DNA from 3 places in the Clostridioides sp. ZZV15-6598 genome. Region 3 is predicted to be linked to each of the others. Evidence: riboswitches for the same ligand, from Rfam matches in the RefSeq annotation. Region 3 holds a riboswitch; each other region holds the start of a gene.
The links. Region 3 has a riboswitch for FMN ahead of ribD (bifunctional diaminohydroxyphosphoribosylaminopyrimidine deaminase/5-amino-6-(5-phosphoribosylamino)uracil reductase RibD). Riboswitches for the same ligand answer to the same signal wherever they lie in the genome.
Positions count from the first base shown of each region.

Region 1: it holds a riboswitch for FMN, as region 3 does, so the genes downstream of both, KGF50_RS05410 (ECF transporter S component) here and ribD (bifunctional diaminohydroxyphosphoribosylaminopyrimidine deaminase/5-amino-6-(5-phosphoribosylamino)uracil reductase RibD) in region 3, are expected to answer to the same signal.
Region 2: it holds a riboswitch for FMN, as region 3 does, so the genes downstream of both, KGF50_RS11110 (MFS transporter) here and ribD (bifunctional diaminohydroxyphosphoribosylaminopyrimidine deaminase/5-amino-6-(5-phosphoribosylamino)uracil reductase RibD) in region 3, are expected to answer to the same signal.

Region 1 is NZ_JAGWCS010000017.1:46,137-52,393, forward strand. It holds one part of gene prfB (peptide chain release factor 2) at 1-246, shown strand, start outside; gene KGF50_RS05400 (Tex family protein) at 396-2,537, shown strand; gene KGF50_RS05405 (amidohydrolase) at 2,701-3,867, shown strand; FMN riboswitch at 3,927-4,044, shown strand; gene KGF50_RS05410 (ECF transporter S component) at 4,169-4,774, shown strand; gene KGF50_RS05415 (DUF4116 domain-containing protein) at 5,111-6,151, shown strand.
Region 2 is NZ_JAGWCS010000049.1:787-7,043, reverse strand. It holds gene lon (endopeptidase La) at 1-1,729, shown strand, start outside; gene yihA (ribosome biogenesis GTP-binding protein YihA/YsxC) at 1,719-2,330, shown strand; gene KGF50_RS11110 (MFS transporter) at 2,517-3,887, opposite strand; FMN riboswitch at 4,074-4,189, opposite strand; gene KGF50_RS11105 (ATP-binding protein) at 4,463-5,542, shown strand; gene KGF50_RS11100 (AraC family transcriptional regulator) at 5,715-6,257, shown strand, end outside.
Region 3 is NZ_JAGWCS010000125.1:409-6,625, reverse strand. It holds gene recQ (DNA helicase RecQ) at 1-2,336, opposite strand, end outside; FMN riboswitch at 2,524-2,645, shown strand; gene ribD (bifunctional diaminohydroxyphosphoribosylaminopyrimidine deaminase/5-amino-6-(5-phosphoribosylamino)uracil reductase RibD) at 2,783-3,895, shown strand; gene KGF50_RS17425 (riboflavin synthase) at 3,927-4,592, shown strand; gene KGF50_RS17420 (bifunctional 3,4-dihydroxy-2-butanone-4-phosphate synthase/GTP cyclohydrolase II) at 4,615-5,808, shown strand; gene ribE (6,7-dimethyl-8-ribityllumazine synthase) at 5,913-6,217, shown strand, end outside.

The sequences.
Region 1 (6,257 bases), on a different contig from region 3:
ATGAGACTTTTGATGGCAAAATTGATAGAGTTAAAAGAATTAGAGCAAAAGGAAAAAATAGAAGATATACAAGGTAAATATTCACAAATAACATGGGGTAGCCAAATTAGGTCATATGTTTTCCAACCATATAAGTTAGTCAAAGACCATAGGACAAATGCTGAGTTTGGAAATGTAGATAGTGTTATGAATGGAAATATAGACTTGTTTATCAATGAATACTTAAAAATGAATAAGACAGTTTAATAAATAATGTACAGTAATTAAGATAGATATATAAGAAGGTTAGTGCTTACTATGCACTTTACAGCACTTAGGCTGAGGACTACAACCCTCAGCCTTCGTTCTGTTTACCGTTATACTTATGAAAAAACTAACATTAGGAGTGAAAAAAATTGGATATAAATCAAATCTTAAAAAATGAATTTAATCTCAAAGACGAACAAATAAATAATACGCTAAAGCTTATTGATGAAGGAAATACAATACCATTTATAGCTAGATACAGAAAAGAAATGACTGGTGAGATGAGTGATGTCACATTAAGAGAATTCTATGAAAAATTGATGTATCTAAGAAACCTTCAAAGTAGAAAAGATGATGTAGTTAGGTTAATAGATGAACAAGGAAAATTAACAGATGAAATAACACAAAATATAGAAAAAGCAAAAACACTACAAGAAGTAGAAGATATATATGCACCATATAAACAAAAGAAAAGGACTAGGGCAACAATAGCAAAAGAAAAAGGGCTAGAAAATCTAGCAGTATCAATACTAGAGAGTAATCTAGATAATATAGATTTAGAGGCGAAGAGTTATATAAATGAAGAAAAAGAAGTAATTTCTGTTGAGGATGCCTTAAAAGGCGCAAGAGATATAATTGCAGAAACAGTTTCAGATGATGCTAAGATTAGAAAATACATAAGAGAGCTTGCTTTAAGAGAAGGAATGATAGTTAGTAAAAGTTCTACTGATGAGAAATCAGTTTATGATATGTATTACGATTATAGTGAAGCAGTAAAAAGTATGGCTCCACATAGAGTTTTAGCAATAAATAGAGGAGAAAAAGAGAATTTTTTAAAAGTTAAATTAGAAATAAATAATGATAAAGTTTTAAATTATATAGTAAATGAATATGTAAATGATAAAAACTTTAAGAATAAAGATGAAATTGTAAATTCAATAGAAGATTCATATAAAAGATTAATTTTCCCATCTATAGAAAGAGAAGTAAGAAATCATCTGACAGAAATAGCTCAAGAAAGAGCTATAAGTGTATTTGGAAAAAATGTTAAAAGTTTATTACTTCAACCACCAGTTAAAGATAAAGTAGTTATGGGATTTGACCCTGCATTTAGAACTGGTTGTAAAATAGCGGTTGTAGATAAAAATGGTAAATTATTGGACTATACAACAGTATATCCGACAGACCCTCAAAATAATGTAGAAGGGGCAAAGAAGACTTTAAAAGAATTAATTGAGAAATATAGTATAGATATAATTTCAATAGGAAATGGGACAGCATCAAGAGAATCAGAAACATTTGTATCAGAAATGATAAAAGAGATAGATAGAGAAGTTCAATATGTTATAGTAAGTGAAGCTGGTGCATCAGTTTACTCAGCATCTGAACTTGCAAATGAAGAACATCCAGATATAAATGTATCAATAAGAGGAGCTATATCTATAGCAAGAAGACTACAAGACCCATTAGCAGAACTTGTGAAAATAGACCCTAAGAGTATAGGTGTAGGTCAATATCAACATGACTTAAATAAGAAGAGATTAGAAGAAGTATTAAATGGAGTTGTTGAGGATTCCGTAAATAGTGTTGGAGTAGATTTAAATACTGCATCATATTCTCTATTAGAGCATATTGCAGGAATAAGTAAGGTTATCGCAAAAAATATAATAGCATATAGAGAAGAAAATGGAGACTTTACATCAAGGGTCCAACTGAAAAAAGTAAAAAGACTTGGGCCTCAAGCATTTACTCAATGTGCTGGATTTATGAGAATTTTAGATGGAAAAAATCCTCTAGATAATACGGGTGTACATCCTGAAAGCTATGATATATGCAAAAAAATGATTGAAATAATAGGATATTCTTTGGATGATGTAAAAAATAAAAATATAGAAGAAATAGATGAAAAAGTTAAGGAAATTGGTTTGAGAGAATTAAGTGAAAAATTGGAAGTAGGCCAAGTTACTTTAAGAGATATCATAGCTGAAATCAAAAAACCAGGAAGAGACCCAAGAGAAGAGGGTATAAAGCCTATACTTAGAACTGATGTCCTAAAAATTGAAGATATACAAGAAGGAATGTCTTTAAAAGGTACAATAAGAAATGTTGTAGATTTTGGAGCATTTGTAGATATTGGAATAAAAAATGATGGATTAGTTCATAAATCAGAAATGAGTAATAGCTTTGTAAAAGACCCTATGAGTATTGTTACAGTAGGTGATATAGTAGATGTAAAAGTAATTGGGATTGACTTAAATAAAAAAAGAGTAGCATTGTCAATGAAAAAATAGGTTAAGTTATGTTTAGTTATGATACTTACATGTAACGATTGTGAATGTAAGTATCATAATAAAAAAATTTAAGAAATTATGAAATAGGATTGTAAGGAAATAATATTTAAAATAAGTAGTATAGTATTGAAAAGTATAGTATTGAAAATCAGGAGGAAAATGAATGGTTTTTGTAAAAAATGGTAATATAAATACCATAACAAATGGAGTAATTCAAGGAGATATACTTATAGACCAAGGAAAAATAATAGAAATAGGAAAAGATTTAATAGCACCTTTAGATGTAGAGGTGATAGATGCAAGTGGTAAATTTGTGTTTCCAGGGTTTATAGATGCCCACACTCATTTGGGATTGTGGGAAGATGGTATAGGATTTGAAGGAGCAGATGGAAATGAAGAAACTGACCCAATAACACCACAATTAAATCCTATAGATGGAATTAATCCAATGGACAGAACATTTAAAGAAGCTTTTGAAGGTGGTATAACTTCTGTGTGTACAACTCCTGGAAGTGCAAATGTTATGGGAGGTCAATGTATAGCTATAAAGACATATGGAAAAAGAATTGATAAAATGGTAATAAAAAATCCAGTAGCATCTAAAATAGCCTTTGGAGAAAATCCAAAAAGTTGTTATGGTCAAGATGATAAATCTCCACAAACTAGAATGGCAATAGCTTCATTGCTTAGAGAAAATCTTAAAAAAGCAGAAGAATATTTAGAGGAAGTCGACCTGTATGAAAGTCATGATGATGAAGACTGTGAAAAACCTGAATATGACATAAAAATGGAAAGTTTGATACCTGTTTTAAGAGGGGAAATTCCTTTTAAAGCACATGCTCATAGAGCTGATGATATGTTTACAGCTATAAGAATTGCAAAAGAGTTTAATTTAAAGCTTACATTAGACCATTGTACAGAAGGTCATCTTATAGTGGAGGAGCTATTGGAAGAAGGATTTCCTGTAATAGTAGGACCATCATTATCAGAAAGGTCTAAGTTTGAACTTAGAAATTTAACTTTTAACACAGCTGGGATACTTTCAAATGCAGGGCTTGATGTATGTATAATGACAGACCATCCAGTAATACCAGTTCAATATCTTCCAATATGTGCAGGAATAGCAGCTAAGCATGGTATGAAAGAAGAAAAGGCAATAGAATCTATTACAATAAATCCAGCTAAGACTCTAGGAATTGAAGATAGAGTAGGTTCTATAGAAGTTGGTAAAGATGCAGATATAGTAATTTGGGATAATTCTCCACTAGAGATTCAAAGTAATGTACTTTACACTATAATAAATGGCAAGGTAGTGTACGAAAAAAAATAACTTGACAATTATTAAAAAATTAACTAATATAAGAGTGTAAGGAAAATTAAAAAATCAAAGAAGATCTTCGGGGCAGGGTGAGATTCCCTACCGGCGGTATAGCCCGCGAACTACTTATGTGGTTGATTTGGTGAAATTCCAAAGCCGACAGTAAAGTCTGGATGAGAGAAGATATTTATGGAATATAAATAAGTTTATTTTAGTTTGTTTAAACTATATCCATAAAAACTCGAAGATAGGATCTTCGAGTTTTTTGTTTTTCCTAAAAAATATAAATATATTTATTAGGAGGATAATAATTATGCAAAGTACAGCAAAAAGAAGTAATATGATTTCAACAAGAACTTTAGTAGTAATGTCAATTTTATCAGCAATATCTTATTTATTAATGTTTATTCAAGCACCAATACCAGGTATATTTCCAGATTTCTTAAAAATTGACTTGTCAGATATTCCAGCAATATTTGGTGGTATGTCTTTAGGACCAGTAGTTGGGTTTGGAATAGTTGTAGTAAAAAATATACTACAAGCAATTACAGCAACAACAACTGGAGGTATAGGAGAATTTGCAAATATATTAATTGGTGGTTCTTACGTAATGATACTTTGTTATTCATATAAGAGAAGTAAAGATTTAAAAGGTGTATTAATTGGATTTGTATTAGGAACAATAGCAATGACTATAATTGGTTCATTAGTGAATTATTTTGTAATGTTACCACTTTATGGTCAAATGATGGGACTAGATGCTATAATAGGCTTAGGTTCAGCTCTAAATCCTAAAATTCACGACCTATTTACTTTTGTAATTTGGATGATAGCACCATTTAATGTACTAAAAGCTGTGATAATATCTTTAGTAACATTACCACTTTATAAAAAAATGGGAAATGTAATAAAAAAATAATCAGACAAGAAAATATAAAATTTTAAAATTAAATATATTGAAAAGCCATAATTTATTTATAACTTCAGTCTCATGTTGTGATTGATGTATTAAATACATTATGGCTTTATTAATTTATCAAAAAATGTATTTAAAATAAGAAATATTTAGACAGATTTAATTTTTAAAATAAAGGAAGAATTAAAACGATTAACTATTAAAATACTAAAAAGGTATCTACAATATGCAGAGCGAATTCATAATAAACAAAAAATAAAGTTATTATTAAGAATAAATAATGTTTTGAAATGTGATTCTTAATAATAGCTAATTTAATAATGATAGGAGAGTAGATTTATGAAAATATGTAAAACAATGAAAAAAGTATTTTTAGACGATAAAGGGTATTATTTTAATAGTGATTGGGAAAATATTCATATAGGCATTGATAGTAAAATGTTAGGAGATTCTTTAAAGTATATTACAAATGAGTATATTGAAAATATGGAAAGAGTGAAGTATGATTATCATGAATTAGAAAATATAAATAATCAAACAGATGGTATGTGTACTTTAGCTGTAAGACAGAATTATAAAGCTTTGAAGTATGTAAAAGATCAAACAGAAGAATTATGTTTAGAAGCTATAAGGTACAATTATAGAGCACTTGAATATGTAAAAGAACAAACTGAGTATATATGTCTTGAAGCAATAAAAAAGGATTGCAATGCACTTAAGTATGTAAGAAATCAAACAGAAGAACTTATTATACAAGCAATAAGATGTTCTTCCAATATAGATGTTGTAAGTATATTAAAAGCTTTAGAGGTTCAAACAAGAAAAATATGTTTAGAAGCAATTAAAAAAGATGGCAGGTGTCTTGCATATGTTAGAGAGCAAAGTGAAGAATTATGTATAGAAGCTATAAAACAAAACTATAAAGCACTTCAATATGTACAAAACCAAACAGAAAAAATGTGTATAGAAGCTGTAAGTCAAAATGGTATGGCATTACAATATGTAAACCAGCAAACAGAAAAAATATGTTCAGAAGCAGTCAAACAAGATGGAAGAAGCCTACAATTTGTTAATAATAAGACAGAAGAAACATGTATAAGAGCTATAAGATATTTGGATAAAAAGTACAATATTAAAGATGTACTAAATTACATAGATAACTATACAGAAGAGATATGTACAGAGATTGTAAGACAAAATGGAAAGATGCTTATGTATATAAAAAATCAAACAGAAAAAATGTGTATTGAAGCAGTAAAAGAAAATTATAAATCTCTCAAGTATGTAAAAGAGCAATCAGAGGAAATATGTAAAGAAGCCCTAAAACAAAATTGTAAGGCAAAAGAGTATGTGAAGATTGCTATTGATGATTATGTATAAGTTTTGATTAAAAAATAGCTACGCACACTCGTGACTTTAGTCATGAGTTAGTAGCTAAAGTAGTCAGCATATAGGGAAACTTATATGTAGAGATAGGATAAGAACC
Region 2 (6,257 bases), on a different contig from region 3:
ACTGAAAATAGAAAAAAAGATAACTTTAAGAGTTAAAAAACAAATGAATAAAGTTCAAAAAGAATACTATCTTAGAGAGCAATTAAAAGCTATACAAAAGGAATTAGGTGAGGAAGAAGACATAAATTCTGAAGCAGATGAGTATAGAGAAAAGCTTAAAAAAATAAAAGCACCTAAGACGACTAAAGAGAAAATAGAAAAAGAAATTGATAAATTTTCAAAGATATCTTCTATGTCTCCAGACGTATCTGTAAGTAGAAATTATTTAGATACTATATTCTCATTACCATGGAACAAAGAAACAAAGGATAAACTAGACATAGTTAAAGCACAAGCTATATTAGATGAAGACCATTATGGGTTGGATAAGGTTAAAGAAAGAATATTAGAGTATTTAGCCATAAGAACTCTTGCTAAATCACTTAAAGGACCTATAATATGTCTAGTTGGACCTCCAGGTACGGGGAAAACATCTATAGTAAAATCAATAGCTAGAGCGTTAAATAGAAAATTTGTGAGAATATCTTTAGGTGGAGTTAGAGATGAAGCTGAAATAAGAGGCCACAGAAGAACTTATGTGGGTTCTATTCCAGGAAGAATAATTAATGGAGTAAAAGAAGCTCAGACTAAAAATCCTGTGTTTTTATTTGATGAGATAGATAAAATGGCAGCAGATTATAAAGGTGACCCAGCTTCAGCTATGCTAGAAGTATTAGACCCAGAGCAAAATAAGGATTTTGTGGACCACTATTTAGAAATACCTTTTGATTTATCAAAGATACTATTTGTTACAACAGCAAATAGTTTAAGCAATATTCCAAGACCATTATTGGATAGAATGGAAGTAATAGAAGTATCTGGATATATAGAAGAAGAAAAATTAAATATAGCAAAAAAATACTTACTCCCAAAACAAATTAAAGAACATGCTTTAAAAGAGAATTTTGTAAAAATGGATGATGAAACTTTAAGAAGCATAATAAATCATTATACAAGAGAAGCTGGAGTAAGAACATTAGAAAGAACTATTGGTAAAGTTTGTAGAAAAGTTGCAAAAAAATACGTTGAGGACCCAACACTTGAAGAAGTTATTGTAAATAAGTCTGACTTAGAAAAATATCTTGGAAAAGATATGTTTAAATACCAACTTGCAGAGCTTAATCCTCAAATAGGGCTTGTAAATGGACTTGCATGGACAGCAGTTGGTGGAGTTACTCTTGAAGTAGAGGTAAATGTGCTTAAAGGAAAGGGTGAAATTGTATTAACTGGAAAACTAGGAGATGTTATGAAAGAATCTGCTAAGACAGGTATTTCTTATATAAGATCAATAGTGGACAAGTTTGATATTGACCCTGATTTTTATAAAACTAATGATATTCATATACACATTCCAGAAGGTGCTGTTCCAAAGGATGGGCCATCAGCTGGTATAACTATGGCACTTGCAGTGATTTCAGCACTTACTAAAAGACCTGTACCAGGTAATATAGCTATGACAGGAGAAATAACTTTAAGAGGTAGAGTGTTAGCTGTAGGAGGAGTTAAGGAAAAACTATTAGCAGCTCATAGAGCTGGTATAACAAAAGTATTAATTCCTAAAGAGTGTGAAGCTGATTTAGATGAGATACCAGAAAATGTAAAAGAGAAGATGGAGTTTGTGCTTGTAGAGCATATGGATGAAGTATTAGAACAAGCTTTATTAAAGAGTGGTGAAAAAAATGAAAATTAGAAGTTCAGAGATAACTATGAGTGCTGTGAATAAATCACAGTATCCAGCAGAAGGTGTACCAGAGATAGCACTAGCTGGTAGGTCAAATGTTGGAAAATCATCGATAATAAATACATTACTTAACAGAAGAAACTTTGCTAGAACTAGTCAAACACCAGGAAAAACTAGAACTATAAATTTCTATCTTATAAATAACGAATTTTATTTTGTAGACCTTCCAGGATATGGGTATGCTAAAATAGCCAAATCTGAAAAAGAGAAATGGGGAGGTATAATGGAACGATATCTAGAAAGTAGACAAGAACTATGCTCTATATTCCTACTTGTAGATATTAGACATGAACCTACAGCAGATGATAAACTTATGTACGAATGGATAAAACACTTTGGATATAACTGTGTAATTATTGCAACTAAGGCAGACAAAATATCTAGAGGACAATATCAAAAGCATATAAGTATTATAAGAAAGAAATTGCAAATGGAGAGTAGCGAAAAAGTAATTCCTGTTTCTTCACTAAAAAAGACTGGTGTTGAAGAACTTTGGGAAGAAATTGTAAATCAATACAATCAACATGGATATGAAATAACAGTAGATTAATTTTAAATGTTATATATATTAAAATCAAATAAAGGATGCCTCAAAGTATTTTTAACTGATATTTTGTGGCATCCTTGTTGTTTATAAACAATATATATTGGTAATTATTGTTATAAATCAATAAAATTAATATAAATTAGTTTGTTTAAAGGTTTGGCGATTTATATAATTAGTAATAAATATTGACTAAGAAGTGGCTTTTTCTGTCTTTTTCATAAAGAAAATTGTAAGTATAAGTCCTATAAAGCATACTGCTGCTGCAATCCAGTAAGATTGATTACTAGCTGCAACATAAGCCAGTGTATGACTTGTAGACTTTTGATGATATGTAAGTCTTTGTGCAAAGAAACTACTGAAAAAGGCTGTTCCAAGAGCAAATGACAAATTACGAACTGTTGCAAGAAAACTTCCTCCATATCCTTGCTTTTGAGGTGGAACGTCTGCCAAGATACTACTATTGTTTGGTGAACTAAAAGAGCCTAATCCAAAGCCAAAAATAATTAAACATAGAATCAAAAGATATAATGGAGAATCTGCTTTTAAAAGTGCCATTCCAACTAGAGCAATAGTCATAAATGAAAAAGATACAGTTAGAATATTTTTTGCACCATGTTTGTCAGAAAGAGAGCCTGCAATAGGTGCTATAAGTACCATAATAAGTGGATGAACAGTCATGACAGAACCAGCCATCATAGGAGATAAATTTTTTAGTTGTTCTAGATAAAAAGGAAGTAGGAAAGATACTGCCATTTGAGGGAAATAACAAGCTATTCCAATAATATTCCCCACAGTGAAATTTCTATTTTTAAACAAAGGTAAATCAATAAAACTTTGTTCAAATTTTACCTCTCTTAATACTAACAATAAAAATGCTATAATTGCTACTATTCCTATATACCATTTTGTATTTCCTTCTCCATTCATTGCAAGCAATATAAGTGTGGTACAAGATGCAAATAATAGAAGACCTAGTATATCAAAACTTTTGTTTTGTTCATCTAAAATAGGTTTTGGTAGAAATTTCATCCCAAGAAGGACTGCTATAATACCAATAGGTATATTGATGATGAAAATAGAAGGCCATCCAAAGTGTTCTAAAAGTATTCCACCAATTACAGGACCACTCATATTTCCTATACCAACTACTGCACCAGTAATTCCTATAGCCTTTCCCTTCTCATTTGCTGGAAATGCATTAGAAACTATACCAAGTCCAGTTGCCATTAAAATACTTGCTCCAATTGCTTGAAATATTCTTGATAAAATCAATGTTACTAAACTATTAGATATACTACATAGAAAGGAACCTATTGTAAATATAAAAAATCCTAACGTATATAGATAATTTGAACCTACCTTATCACCGAGCTTTCCAAAAAACAACATAGTAGCTGTTACAACCAACATATAAGCTGTAACTACCCATTGGATTTGCGACATATTAATTTTAAAGTCAGCAGCAATTGTAGGATTTGCGATATTTAGTATACTTCCATCAAGAGTAGACATAAATACACCAATACAGATGATGATTAATACTATCCATTTTTGTTTCACTGATAACACCCCAATCTTTTACATAGTAGATTTTGTTTTATAAGTACAGTATAGTTACAAAATAAACAACAAAAAAGCACCTATATCTTAGGTACCTTAGAATATGTTTATTTTCATGAATAAATACGGTAGTTGAAGGATTTGTATAGATTACTCATGTAAAATTACATAAAGGTACTCATATACTATTTTCTTCTACCATCCAGATTTTACTGTCGGCTTTGGAATTTGACCAAATTCTGCCATAAGGCTCGCGGGCTTTTACCGCCGATAGGGAATTTCACCCATTTCTGAAGAAAAACAGATGTATTTTTTAATTTTATTTTAACATAAAATAACAATGGAAACAATTAGATTTAAGTAATACAGACAACTATACTACAGTATAGACAGTTTTATTATAGTTTTGGACGGAACTTAAACTAGAGTATAATAGATTGAAATTGAGTAAAATAAGTTATTGTCACTGCTGAGTGATAAGTTTTATATTTAGCAAAAGCATAAAGCTGTAACAAAACTCGTATAATATTAATATCTTAATTAAGAGGTATGGTAAATTATGAGGAGGCGCTAATATGGAAGGAAAGATAAAAAAGGCATTTCCAGGTGGAAACACATCACAAGGCTCATATTCTTTTTTTGATTATATAATTCCTGAAAATGTAAAAAGAGTTTTTTGTTTAAAGGGTGGACCTGGAGTAGGAAAATCCTCACTAATGAAAAAAATTTATAAAGAATTTTTGCATAGAGGATATGATATTGAATTATATCATTGTCCTTCTGACCCAAGTTCGTTGGATGGTGTAGTTATAAAGAAACTAGGCGTGGTACTTATGGATGCAACTGCTCCACATACTGTAGACCCTAAACTCCCAGGTGCTTTGGACGAGATAATTAATTTAGGAGATTACTGGAATACAGAGGAGTTAGAAAAAAATAGACAAGAAATTTCAAGCTATGATAAAGATATTAGTAATGCTTTCAAAAGAGCATTCAAATTTTTGAAATCAGCAGAGCCAATCTTTAGAGATATCGAGGAAAAATATTCTGACTGTATGGATTATGGAAAAGTAAATTTAGTTACAGAAGAATTCATAAAAAGATTATTTGATGGAGTAGATAGTACAGGAAAATTAAAGAAAGAAAAGCATTTATTTGGCTCAGGGATAACTCCTGTAGGATGTTTAGATTATACAGAACATATTTTAAAGGATGTAGGTAAGGTTTATTACTTATCAGGAGAAATAGGCGCTGGAAAAACTACACTTTTGAGTAAAGTGTACAAAAAAGCTATTGAGAAAGGCTTGAATGTAGAAGTTTATCACTATCCACTTATTCCTGAAAAAATTGAAACTATATTATTAACTGATTTAGATATAGGAATAACTATAAGTAGTACTTTTAAAGATGAAGATACAATTGATTTGAATCAATTTTTAAATAGAGAAAAATTACTTAAGTACGAAGAAGATATTAAATTTGATGAAAAAGTTTTAGATGACTTAATTTGTTGGTCAATTTTAAATCTTAAGAGAGCTAAATCAAAACATGATATTATAGAAAGTTACTATAGTCCTAACATGAGATTTGATGAAGTAGGAAAACTGAGAGATGAATTAGTTAAGAGAATCTCAAAGTATGAGGAAAATATATAAAATATGTCTGTTTAAAATTAATATTAACTAGTATATAATCAACAGCAAACTGGTATAGCTCTGAAGCTATGGCAGTTTGCTGTTTTTTGCTATAATTTAAACAGATAAATCTTTGCACAAAAAGACAAGAAAATTTATAAGATTTATTATAAAATATGGAGGTACATATGAAATGCAATGGTTAGAGGGATTACAACAATCTATTGATTATATTGAAGAAAATATTTTAGAAAAGTTAGATTATGAATATTTAGCAAGGTATACAAATGTGTCAGTTTTTTATTATCAACGAATGTTTAGTGTATTAGTAGGTATCTCTGTTGGTGAATATATTAGGAATAGAAGATTAACTTTAGCTGGGCTTGAATTAACTACTTCAAATAGTAAAATCATAGACATAGCATTTAAATATGGTTACGAAACAGCAGAAAGCTTTACTAAAGCCTTTGTTAGATTTCATGGGATAACGCCATCTATTGCTAGAAAGGGAAATTCAAACCTAAAATCATTTAGCAAAATAACATTAAAAATATCTTTAGATGGAGGAAATACTTTAGATTACAAAATTGTCGATAAGGGAGAATTTTCAGTAATTGCTTTAAAGAAACAATTTTCTAAAGATGAAGATATTTTCAGAAGACAGATACCAAAGTTTTGGCAAGACTTGTTTAAGACTAGCTTGTATAGAGAATTAATTTCTTATGTGAAAGAAAAC
Region 3 (6,217 bases):
ATCTTCTTTTCATCTTCACTATAAAAACTTTCTAAATCTAATGTAAATGATATACTTTGCCCATCTTTTACATAATCATATACATATCCAATAACTGTAGATAAAGATACTTCTATTTCTTGACTTACACTTTGTATATCCTTACCTTGATTTAACAAATCTAATGCTATTTCATTGTTTTTTCTGCTTTCTCCATCTAGTATCAATTTTCTTTTTTTCTTTTTCTCCCAATTAACATCAATATTATTTTCTTTTACATACTGTTTAACTTCATCTAAAATACTAGCCCCATACTTTTCAATTTTTACTTCACCTATACCTGAAATATCCTTTAATTGTTCTTTATCAAGTGGGTATCTTCCACTTATTTCTTTCAAAGCCTTATTAGCTAAAATCATATATGGAAGTAATTTTTCTTTCTTGGCATATTCTTCTCGAATATTTACTAGCTTTTCATATAAAGCTTTATCTGTATTAATTTCAAGAAATTCACTATTAACATTTATTAAATCGACATTTTTTTCTTTATCCTTTTTATCAATATTATTTTTTTCGACATATTCTTTTATTAGTGTTTCAAAATCTTCACCATATTTTTGATATTTAATTTCTCCTACTCCAGATATATTTAGCATTTCTTCTTTATTGACTGGATAACTACTAGACATAGCTCTAAGTGTTCCATCTCCAAAAACCATATATGGAGCTATTTTTTCTTCACTTGCAATTAAGTGTCTTAATTCTCTTAAAGCACTATATAATTCATCTTCTACTTCTAGGGATTTTGTCATTACAATTTCCTTAAATTCTACCTTTGCCTCACCCTTCAAAACTTTCATAGACATATCATTTAATCTTATAGTTGGATAACTTCCTCTGTTTCCGCTACCTAAAGTTTCGACTAAATCTAAAAAACCATGAGAAACTAATGTGTTTATAAAATTCTTCAAGTCTTCACTTGAGTAATCTCTCATAATATTATATGTAGACAAAGTATCTAAACCAAGTTGTAAAATTTTTTTGTTTTTGGAACCTCTAAGTACATCTACAATAGTAGTAACACCATAGCTTCTTTTCATTCTAGCTACACATGAAATAACTTTTTGAGCATCTATAGTTTTATCTACTATTTCACCTTCAACTAAACAATTACTACAGTTATTACAGTTTTCTACATAATGTTCCCCAAAGTAACTTAATATTGTCTTCCTATAGCATGAATTACTATAAACTAAATCAATCATATGCTGAAGTTTTTTATGTTGAAATAATTTTCTTTCAGGATTTTCAACACCAATATCTATTAAATATTTTTGTATATGTACATCTCCTAGAGAAAATAAAAGTATACATTCACTTTTTTCTCCATCCCTACCTGCTCTCCCTATCTCTTGGTAGTAATTTTCTACACTTTGGGGCATATTGTAGTGTATAACCCATCTTATATTGGGCTTATCAATACCCATTCCAAATGCATTTGTTGCTATCATTATATCTATATTGTCATTTATAAAATCTTCTTGATTCTTATTTCTTTCATTTTTAGATAAACCTGCATGGTATTTTGATACAGATATATTTCTCTTTGCTAAGCCATTATAAATATTTTCAACTTCTTTTCTAGTAGCTGTATATATAATTCCAGACTCATTTTTATGATTTTGAATATAATCTAAAATATATTTATTTTTACTAGATGATTTTACTATATTTATTGCTAAATTTTCTCTATCAAACCCTGTTATGTAACAATCTGGACTCTCTAAACACAATAAATTTATTATATCAGCTCTTACCTCTTCTGATGCAGTAGCTGTAAAAGCTGTGACTATAGGTCTTTTAGACAAACTATTGATAAACGTAGAAATCCTTCTATAACTCAGTCTAAAGTCATGTCCCCATTGAGATACACAATGTGCTTCATCTATTGCAATTTGGCTTATGTCATTATTATTTATTAGTTCAAGAAATTCTTGGGTATCTAATCTTTCTGGAGCAATATAAAGTATTTTATAAGTATTTTTTCTAATATTATTTAATATTTCATTAAATTCTTTGTTTCCTAATGAACTATTTATAAAAGCAGCATTGATTCCCATGGCTTTTAAAGCATCTACTTGGTCTTTCATAAGAGATATAAGTGGTGAAATCACTACTGTCATCCCATCTAATATCAATGCTGGAAGTTGATAACATATAGATTTTCCTCCTCCAGTTGGCATTATAGCTAATACATCTTTTTTATTCAAAATAGAATTTATTATGGACTCTTGGCCTTTTCTAAAACTTGTATATCCATAGTATTTTGATAATATTTCTAAAGGTTTTTTATTCATATATTTCTCTCCCAATTCAAATTAATTAAACTTCTTTTCTGATTATGTTCAAATTTTTATTTTTATATTCACAATCGCATTATTCCAAAGTTTCTAGCTGTTATATATTATATATTAACATATATTTTTCAAAAAATAGTTTGCAAAGTAAAATAATTTATGATACATTCTAAATATAAATTTAATACTTAATCTTCGGGGTAGGGTGAAATTCCCAATCGGCGGTATAGCCCGCGAGCTGAGTTAAAACTTGGTTGATTTGGTTAAATTCCAAAGCCGACAGTAAAGTCTGGATGGAAGAAGATATATGCTAAATAAGTGTTTTTGTAGAGCAGTTTTGCTATACATTTATACAATATTTATTGTAGATTATTCTAAACCCTGAGTTAATTCTCAGGTTTTTTTGTTTAAAAATTATCTAAGTTTAAATAGGAGGTGTAAATATTGTGAAATTTATAAGCCAAAAAGAGAAAGATATTTATTATATGAAAAAAGCTATTGAATTAGCCAAAAACGGAGAAGGTTTTGTAAATCCAAATCCATTAGTGGGATGTGTAATCGTTAAGGATAACGACATAATAGGTAAAGGATATCATGAGAGATTTGGCTCTAATCACGCTGAAATAAATGCTATAAATAGTGCTAATCAAAGTTTAAAAGATACCACTCTTTATGTAAATTTAGAACCATGTTCTCATTATGGAAAAACACCTCCTTGTGTAGATAAAATTATTCAAAATAAGATTAAGAGAGTCGTAATATCTACATTAGACCCAAATCCAATCGTTTGTGGTAATGGAGTAAAAAAACTAAGGGACAATAATATTGATGTTACTGTAGGTGTATTAGAAAAAGAAGCAAAACAATTAAATGAAATATTTTTTTACTACATAAAAACAAAAAAACCTCTTTGTATTGTAAAATCAGCAGTAAGTTTGGATGGCAAGATTGCAACAAAATCGCTAGAATCAAAATGGATATCTAATGAATCATCAAGATATTTAAGTCATAAGTATAGAAATAAATATCAAGGTATAATGGTTGGGATAAACACAGTTTTAAATGATAATCCGTTGTTAACTTGCAGACTTAACCAAGAAAATGTATCTCAACCTGTAAGAATAATAATAGACACAAACTTAAAATTACCAGTTGATAGCAAAGTAGTTAAAGATAAAAGCAATAAAACCATAGTTTTTACGTGTTGTGAAGATAGTGAAAAATCATCAGTTCTAAGAAAAAATAATATTGAAGTAGTACTTTCTCCTAAAAAAAATAATATGGTAGATTTAGAATTTGTAATGCATAAATTAGGAGAATTAAAAATTGATTCTGTTTTAGTTGAAGGTGGTGCTACACTTAATGACAGTCTATTTAGAAACAATTTAGTTGATAAAGTCAAATTATTTTTATCACCTAAAATTATAGGTGGAAAAGATGCTCCTACCTTCGTTTCTGGATATGGAATAAATTACCTATCAGATGCTATACAATTAGAAATTAAGAATGTAACTTTAATAGATGGAGATATTTTAGTAGAGTCTGATGTTTTAAATTAAATTTATAAATATACATGTCTAGGAGGTTAAAATGTTTACTGGCATAGTAGAAGAAGTCGGAATACTTAAAAAAATTACAGCTAATGGCAAAAGTGGAAAGGTCACCATACAATCAAATAAAATACTAGATGGCACAAATCTTGGAGATAGTATTGCTGTAAATGGAGTTTGTTTAACTGTTTCAAGTTTAGGTAAAAATGAATTTACTGCTGATGTCATGATGGAAACAGTTCGTTCCACAAATCTAAGTTCTTTAAATCCAAATGATAAAGTAAATCTTGAAAGAGCTATGAGTCTTTCTTCTAGATTTGGTGGACACATAGTAACAGGTCATGTTGATAGTAAAGGTACTATTTGTAAATTTGAAAAAGATGAAAATGCAGTTTTAGTAAGCATCCAACCAATCAAAGAACTTTTATCAACAATAATACACAAAGGCTCTGTTGCTATTGATGGTGTAAGTCTAACTATAGCTTATTTAGATGATGAAATATTTAAAGTTTCTGTTATACCTCATACTAAATTTAACACTACTCTATTGACAAAGAACATTGGAGACTTTGTCAATTTAGAAAGTGATGTAATTGGAAAGTATGTTAATAATTTTCTTGTAAAAAACTACAAGGAATTAAATTCTAACAGTAGTAACTATAAATCAAACATAGATAAAGAATTTTTATTTAAAAATGGTTTTTAAAAATAATAAAGGAGTGAATTACATGTTTAACACTATTAAAGAAGCTATTAATGATATCAAAAATGGAAAAATGGTAATCGTAGTTGATGATGAAAGCAGAGAAAATGAAGGAGATTTATTGATGGCAGCTGAAATGGCTACACCTGAGACAATAAACTTTATGGCTACATATGGTAGAGGCCTTATTTGTCTTCCTGCTACTGAAGAAAAATTTAAAAGTTTAAATATACCTCTTATGGTTAAAGAAAATACAGACACATTTCAAACTGCATTTACTGTAACTATAGATGGCATAGATACTTTAACAGGTATATCTGCATATGAGAGAGCTGAGACAGTCAAACTATTCTGTAATGAAAGTTCCACAAGTAAAGATTTTAAAACTCCTGGGCATGTATTCCCATTAATCGCAAAAACTGGAGGTGTTCTAGTTAGAGATGGACATACAGAAGCTTCTGTAGACCTTGCTAGACTTGCAGGATTTAAGGAAATTGGTCTTATCTGCGAAATAATGAAAGATGATGGTACAATGGCAAGAGTTGATGATTTAATGATATTTAAAGAAAAACATAATTTAAAAATCATTACTATAAAAGACTTAATAGAATATCGTAAAAAAAATGAAAACACTATAGAAAAAATTTCTAGTGCTTTTCTCCCAACAAAATATGGAAATTTTGAAATCATAGGATATAAAGATATTTATTCAAATGAAGAACACATTGCCCTTACTTACGGAAATGTAAATGAAGAAAATACACTAGTTAGACTTCATTCTGAATGTTTAACAGGTGATGTATTTCATTCTTTAAAATGTGATTGTGGCTTACAACTAGAAACTTCTATGAAAAAAATTGTAGAAAATGGAAGTGGTGTTTTAATTTATATGAAACAGGAAGGTAGAGGTATTGGTCTTTTAAACAAAATTAAAGCTTATAAGCTTCAAGAAGAAGGTTATGATACTGTTGAAGCAAATTTAATGCTTGGATTTGAAGAAGATATGAGAGATTTTTATATCGCTGCTCAGATATTAAAAAACTTACATATAAAAAGTATAAACCTTTTAAGTAATAATCCTGACAAAATAAATCAATTAGAAAAATATGGAATAAAGATTGAACATAGAGTTCCTATTAATGAAGAAATCAATGATTTTAATAAATTATATCTAAAAACTAAGAAAGATAAAATGGGACATCTATTAGATATTATATAATTAATGGTATTTAATTATTATTCTACTAAGTAATTTTTATTACAATAATATATGTATACTAAAAATATAGATTTGTAACCTAAATAAAATTGGAGGAAATAAAAATGATATATGAAGGAAAACTTATTGGAAAAGATTTGAAAATAGGTATAATAAACTCTCGTTTTAATGAATTTATAACATCAAAACTTTTATCTGGTGCTCAAGATTGCCTTTTAAGACATGATGTTACTCAGGAAAATATAGAAGTAGTTTGGGTACCTGGAGCTTTTGAGATTCCTCTCGTTGCTCAAAAAATGTCTAAGAGTGGTAAGTATGATGCTATAATATGTTTAGGATGTGTTATAAGAGGCGCTACTTCTCATTATGATTATGTATGTAGTGAAGTATCTAAAGGCATTGCAAAAGT